2 regions of the Paenibacillus sp. RC84 genome follow, and region 1 is predicted to be linked to the other one. Evidence: a T-box and tRNA genes for the amino acid it is inferred to sense, from the RefSeq annotation. Region 1 holds a T-box; the other holds one or more tRNA genes.
The links. A T-box is a leader RNA that pairs with one kind of tRNA and senses whether it is charged. The one in region 1 lies ahead of ileS (isoleucine--tRNA ligase), so its partner is inferred to be a tRNA-Ile.

Region 1 (3,270 bases):
GGGTGATGTCCTGCACGACGCGGAAGGAATGTTTGCGGCGGAGCAGCTGAGAAACAAGCTTGCGGCGCTTTAACAAAGAAGCGGCACGCCTTCAAGTCGCAGCTGGGGAACGCCGGCAGGAAGAAGCCGGTCCGGAAGAGCGCTGAAGCGGAATGCAGCACCCAAAAACCGGTCCGCTCTATGCGAGCAGACCGGCTTTCCGTCTATCAGACGGACAGGCCTAAACGGCTGATCAGCGTCTTTTCCAGTTCCTCCGGGGCCAGCGGCTGTCTGCTTTTGACGTCACCGTCCGTCTCGATCAGCTGGTCGCCCGAAATCGTCACCCGTCCCGTCACGGTCGCTTTTGTCGCAAGCAGCTTCTGCGTAAAATGGGACTCGGGGGACGTCTGGTTGAACGTGCACGCTTCGGCAAAGCTCTCCAGGGAGCGGGGCGCCGTCGAGAAGCGATACAGCGCACTCCAGGCCCCGTCTTCGCCGGCACGCTGGAGATCGTACAGGTCGTCCGCTTCCGCCACTTTCGCTGCCCGGTAAACGCCGCTTACATCCTCCACCGGTGTCCCGTCCAGCGGAACAGGGGAGCGGGCGGAGTCGCCGAAGCCGACGTCGATCAGGTAGGACCGGTCCAGTTCCGCCAGAATGGTCGCATGGCTTTCAGGCATCCCCCAAGTTCCGTCCGGCTTGGCGACGGTAGCCGCAATCAGGCGCACCTTGAAACCAAGGTCCTTGAGAAGTGTGCTGAAAAGTCCGTTGAGCTCGTAACAGAAGCCTCCGCGGCGGCGCCCGACCACCTTTTCATAAAAGGAAGCGATGTCCAGCGTGATCGGCGTTTGACGGATTACGTCCAGATTTTCAAAAGGCACGTGAAGCATATGCTGACGCTGAAGCTCCTTCAGGGCAGCCAGATCCGGCTTGGCCGGACGGCTCGTGTCCATTCTTTTCAAATAAGCTTCGACATTCATGCAAGCACCACCTCATCAAATAGAAGTCCGATTGATTTTTCTATTCCAGACTACCTCCTTATGGAAAGTCATACAAGTGCCGGATGGGGAAGCCAGGTAAAAAAGAGCGGGACAACGAAATTACCGCCGCAGCGCCGAAGGACAAAAGCGGGTTGACATTTTACCGAAAATGCTGTAAAAATGAAATATCTGAAAATGAAACCGAGAAATTCATTGACGAGAACGAGTACGCTGATCCCTTGTTCCCCAGAGAGTTGGCCCCGCGCTGAAAGCCAATGGACAAGAATGAGCAGAAAATCCTCTCCGAGAAGGAAAGCTGAAGCAGGCTAGTAAGCTGACCCGGGATCCCGCCGTTACAAGGGACGCGTATGATCGTACGCAGATGAGGTGCCGCACAGCTTTTATCCACAAGGCTTTGGCGGAACAAGGGTGGTAGCGCGAGATACAATCTCGTCCCTTACGGGACGGGATTTTTTTGTTGTTTTAAGAAACGTAGCCGGAAAGGATGACGGAACATGAACAAAGTCGATGTCAAAGAAAAAGCAAGAACCCGGGAACTGCGGGTCCTGAACCAGTGGAGGTCCGACGATACGTTTCGTCGGTCGATCGAGAACCGGGAAGGCAAGCCGAACTTCGTTTTTTACGAAGGTCCGCCTACCGCTAACGGCAAGCCGCATATCGGGCATGTGCTCGGCCGGGTCATCAAAGATTTTATCGGCCGCTACAAAACGATGTCGGGCTACCGCGTCATCCGCAAGGCCGGCTGGGATACGCACGGACTGCCGGTCGAGCTGGGCGTAGAGAAGCAGCTGGGCATATCGGGCAAGCAGGAGATCGAGGAATACGGTGTGGCCAAGTTTGTGGAAACGTGCAAGAACAGCGTGTTCGAATACGAAAAACAGTGGCGCGAGCTGACAGAAGCCATCGCTTACTGGACCGATATGGAGCATCCGTACGTGACGCTGACGAACGATTACATCGAGAGCGTCTGGCATGTGCTGTCGACCATTCACAAGAAAGGGCTTCTGTATAAGGGTCATCGTGTCAGCCCGTACTGCCCCGACTGCCAGACGACGCTAAGCTCGCACGAAGTGGCGCAGGGCTACGAAGACGTCAAAGATCTGAGTGCCACGGTCAAGTTCAAGAGCAAAGCCGCGGACGAATATTTTCTCGCATGGACGACGACCCCCTGGACGCTTCCGGCGAACGTGGCGCTGGCGGTAAACAAAGATCTCGATTATGTCAAAGTGAAACATAACGGAGACGTGTACGTGACGGCGCAGAATCTCGCCGACAAGGTGTTCGGAGGCGAAGCGGAGGTCCTCTCCGTGCATAAAGGGGCCGAGTTCGTCGGAACCGCATATGAGCCGCCTTTCGGCTATTTGAAGCTGAACAAAGGCCATCTGGTCGTAGACGCCGATTATGTCAGCGATGCGAGCGGAACCGGGATCGTGCATATCGCGCCCGCGCACGGGGAAGACGATTACCGCACCACACGTCAGCATGGGATCGACTTCGTCCATGTCGTGAAGCAGGACGGCACCTATGCCGCGGAAATTACCGATTTCGCGGGCCGTTTTGTGAAAGATTGCGACGTCGATATCGTGAAAAAGTTGTCTGAACGCGGACTGCTCTTCTCCAAAGAACGTTACGAGCACAGCTATCCGTTCTGCTGGCGCTGCAAGTCGCCGCTGCTTTACTACGCGATGGAAAGCTGGTTTATCCGGACGACGGCTGTCAAGGACCAGCTTATCGCGAACAACAACGAAGTGAGCTGGTATCCGGGCCATCTCCGTGAAGGCCGTTTCGGGAAATTCCTGGAGGAGCTGGTGGACTGGAATATCAGCCGCAACCGGTACTGGGGAACTCCCCTTAACGTATGGGTATGCGGGGATTGCGGAGAGGAATTTGCTCCGGGAAGCCACCAAGAGCTGCGTGATCGTGCCGTCGATCCCGTGGATGAGAGTCTTGAGCTTCATAAGCCGTACGTGGATGACGTCAAGCTTCGCTGTTCGTGCGGCGGGGTGATGGAAAGAACGCCGGAAGTGATCGACGTCTGGTTCGACAGCGGCTCGATGCCGTTCGCCCAGTATCACCATCCGTTCGGAGACGAGAAGACGTTCAACGAGCAGTATCCGGCCGATATGATCTGCGAAGGCATCGACCAGACGCGCGGATGGTTTTTCAGCCTGCTGGCGGTTTCTACGCTGTATAACGGCCGGGCGCCGTACAAGGCGGTCATTTCAACGGGGCATGTGCTGGATGAGAACGGGCTGAAAATGTCCAAGAGCAAAGGCAATGTCCTCGACCC
Region 2 (3,270 bases), on a different contig from region 1:
CTACCTCTAATGAAACTATAACGCGTCTCACTCATCGGCGGGTTCAGTTGCTCGTTGTAAACATTATAGTCCCGTAATATAGTCGCTATCTGTACCCATATACCGGCACTCAATCAGGCGTTGCTCCAGCCGCGGCAACCGTTTAACTGCTTACTCGATACGATTGCAGTAGTCCTTTTCTCATGTTGACCATATCCGTATTGTACACGGCAATGCTGGCCGTCTGGTCGCTTGTCTGATTAGTTGGGCTATGAAAACGCTCGGTATGAGGAGTTGATAGTCTTGAGACGTAAACTTGAAATATTTAGCTATACATACTAAATTCTGTTTTATATAATAAAATCGGAGGTGATAATCATGTATAGTAATATGACTAATAATTTTTTGATCTATGACCGCCAGCATCGTCGTGCTGACGATGATCCAGATATTTATAATCGGTACAAAAGCTTTTTAATATTTATTGGTTTCGATGCTGCTGGGGCAGATCTAGAGGTCGCCTATTTTATGAATGCCGTCTTTGATACGTTGGACTGAGGAAAACTCAGTCTGTCATCCCAAGTTCGTCAATATTCATTGAAGGTCTTATACACTCAACAATAAAACTTTATACTATAAGAAGCCCCTACTGTTTGTCTCGCAGTAGGGGCTATTCCTGTTAATTCATCATGTTAATGTTACATTTGACTTGTTCGTTCTCTTAGTTTTCCTAAGACTAAAGAAATAAAGATGGCCACGACCCCAAGTGCAAACGAAACAAATGTAGATACTCAGGCACCGCTGCACCCAATCCCTGAATTAAAAAAGGTCCCTCCCGGGACCTGTGAACTTTCGGTTTACTCTGTCGGCACCACTCTGCTTTTTAAAAATTGCAGCGTGTGTTCAATAGCCTGCTCCAGCTCCGCGGAAGTACCCGCAAACGGATGGACCGTATTGAACGTATGGTTAGCACCTGGAATTTGGATCCACTGGACTTTCGGCTGGTTCTCAACGAGCTTTTCCGAGCCTGCCCTCAAGTTGGCGTGATCTTCCTCGCCCTGTATGAGCACAACCGGAAACGCCGCCCCCCGCATCCGTTCCAGGATGTTGAAATCTTCCTTGCGGGCCTCCAGATCGTCCAGGATGACCTTATCGAGCGGCATCTGCTGCTTGGTCCTCGCATTAGCGATATAGGCGCGTCCTTCGCTGCGCATCTGCTCTTTGCAGGCTTCGTCGAAAATGTCCACCTGCGTAACTCCGTTCCAGCTGACGACTCCCGCAATTTCCGTGGGATGGTCCAACGCGTAGATCAGGCTTACGCCCGCTCCTCGGCTGTGACCGAGCAAAAAGACCGGAAGTTTATTGACCGGGTTGGCGGAGCCCCTATGCTGATGCTCCTCGTTCGAAAAATTAATCCCCCTGCTGTGATGAGGATAAAAAACAACGGGCTTCAAGCGATCCGATTTCAGCAGCTTGTTTTTAAAGTCCCACTCGTCCGTCAGCACAGAGATCAAGATCGACAAGTCGTCCAATTCGCAGCTGTACGTATTTTTCGCAAATTTCTCCAGTTCGCTGAATGACTGCCCGTCTTCTCCCACTCCGTTATGTGTAAAATCAAAAGTAATGACATCCACATCCTGGGCCAGTTTCGCAGCCGCGTAAGGGAACATTCCCCAGTTCTTAAATCCCTTAAAACCGTGCGAGACAATGAGAATGCCCCTTGCTATAGAAGACGCCGGATAAAAATCTCCGCGAATGACATTGCTTTGATCCATTACGATCTCAAACGGTATCGCCATGGTAACGCCTCCCCGCTTATTTGTTTTACTATACCCTTACCCGTTTTACAGGCATTTCTTAACAGGAAAAAATAAACTGCAAAAAACTCCCTTGTCTCATTCTGCGGTGTGCATAAGTGAAAGAAGGGAGTTTTCTGTTTATTACCTCATTGTTGCCTAGATGCCGAAGACCGGACTCGAACCGGTACGATAGTCACCTACCGCAGGATTTTAAGTCCTGTGCGTCTGCCAATTCCGCCACTCCGGCTTATAATGGGCCCTGAGGGACTCGAACCCCCGACCAATCGGTTATGAGCCGACCGCTCTAACCAACTGAGCTAAGGGCCCGAATATGTTATGTATGGCTAAAAACAGGCAAAAAAAATTTGATTAATTGCGGGGGCAGGATTTGAACCTGCGGCCTTCGGGTTATGAGCCCGACGAGCTACCGGGCTGCTCCACCCCGCGTCAGTAACTAGCAATGTCGTATAGCGACAAAAATAAATATACAATACAAAGTACGGTTAAGTCAACACTTTTTTTAATAAACCGAGTAACGGACACCGAAACGTCCTTTTTTCGATTTGAAAACTTCAACTTCGGACGGGCATTCGTAGCCGTAAATCCACCAGTCCTCCTCCATCCGCTTGGCAAGGACACCTGCCTGAAACTTACTGTCGTACAGCTTTACCCAATATACCCACTGCATGTCCTCACTCCGTTGATGATGTTATTGGCCTAGAAATAGCATATCCAAAAAGACATTCACTTATTTGTAGGCCAACACGGTCAGCGGAATTTTTCATAAAAAAGCATCGAGGTGCGCAATTTACACCTATTCGTTATCTTCATCGGGTGCTTCCCGTTCTAGTTCATCCCTGCTTCTATGGGCGATTCTTCCCGATGCGGCCGAGGCTATGGCGGCTACAAGATCGTCCAGGAAGGTATGCACGGCGCCGCCGGTCTTCGTATCCAGCCGTTTGATCAATCCGGTCTTTTCCTTGTCCAGATAACCGAATGTCGTGATGGCAATGCTGCCGTAGCCGAAAACGGAACCGATCGCAAGCGTTTCGTCGCATCCGAATAAACTCTCATCCGTGTCCAGAATGGTTTGGAGCGGTTCTGTAAGCTTTTTCTGCTCGGCCAGCATATCCAGCTCGGTTCCCACCAGAATCGCGTGCTGAAGCTCTCTTTTGCCCAATACGGCCTGAATGGACTGCATACACGTATCCATCGATAAACCGGGATGATAGGGCGCCTGCATGGCGTATACGATCTCTGCGATGTCTTCCAGACTCGCTCCCCGGTCTGCCAGCCTTTGCATAACGACCTTTTTAATTTCCCGGCTGTGAACTTGTCGTTTCACGGTCTTCTCCCCTTAAACTTCCACGATATGTTCAGTATATGAATTCACACATTTTCGGGTATGGGCGTATGCGGACAATGAATCGTCTTAAAATGAAATTGTGAGCGGGATACAAACACGGTATAATAAGAACTAGTCGACCATAAT

Region 2: it has a tRNA-Ile gene. The T-box ahead of ileS (isoleucine--tRNA ligase) is inferred to sense a tRNA for this amino acid. The anticodon was not compared.

What each region holds. Positions count from the first base shown of each region.
Region 1 is NZ_JBGBYL010000004.1:181,288-184,557, forward strand. Features, by position in the region: gene ABH899_RS11110 (flavodoxin family protein) at 1-73, shown strand, start outside; gene ABH899_RS11115 (arylamine N-acetyltransferase family protein) at 207-959, opposite strand; T-box leader at 1,164-1,420, shown strand; gene ileS (isoleucine--tRNA ligase) at 1,475-3,270, shown strand, end outside.
Region 2 is NZ_JBGBYL010000001.1:527,434-530,703, reverse strand. Features, by position in the region: gene ABH899_RS02375 (hypothetical protein) at 358-537, shown strand; gene ABH899_RS02370 (alpha/beta fold hydrolase) at 837-1,778, opposite strand; tRNA gene ABH899_RS02365 (tRNA-Leu) at 1,940-2,025, opposite strand; tRNA gene ABH899_RS02360 (tRNA-Ile) at 2,032-2,105, opposite strand; tRNA gene ABH899_RS02355 (tRNA-Met) at 2,152-2,225, opposite strand; gene ABH899_RS02350 (hypothetical protein) at 2,299-2,466, opposite strand; gene ABH899_RS02345 (phosphatidylglycerophosphatase A family protein) at 2,593-3,123, opposite strand.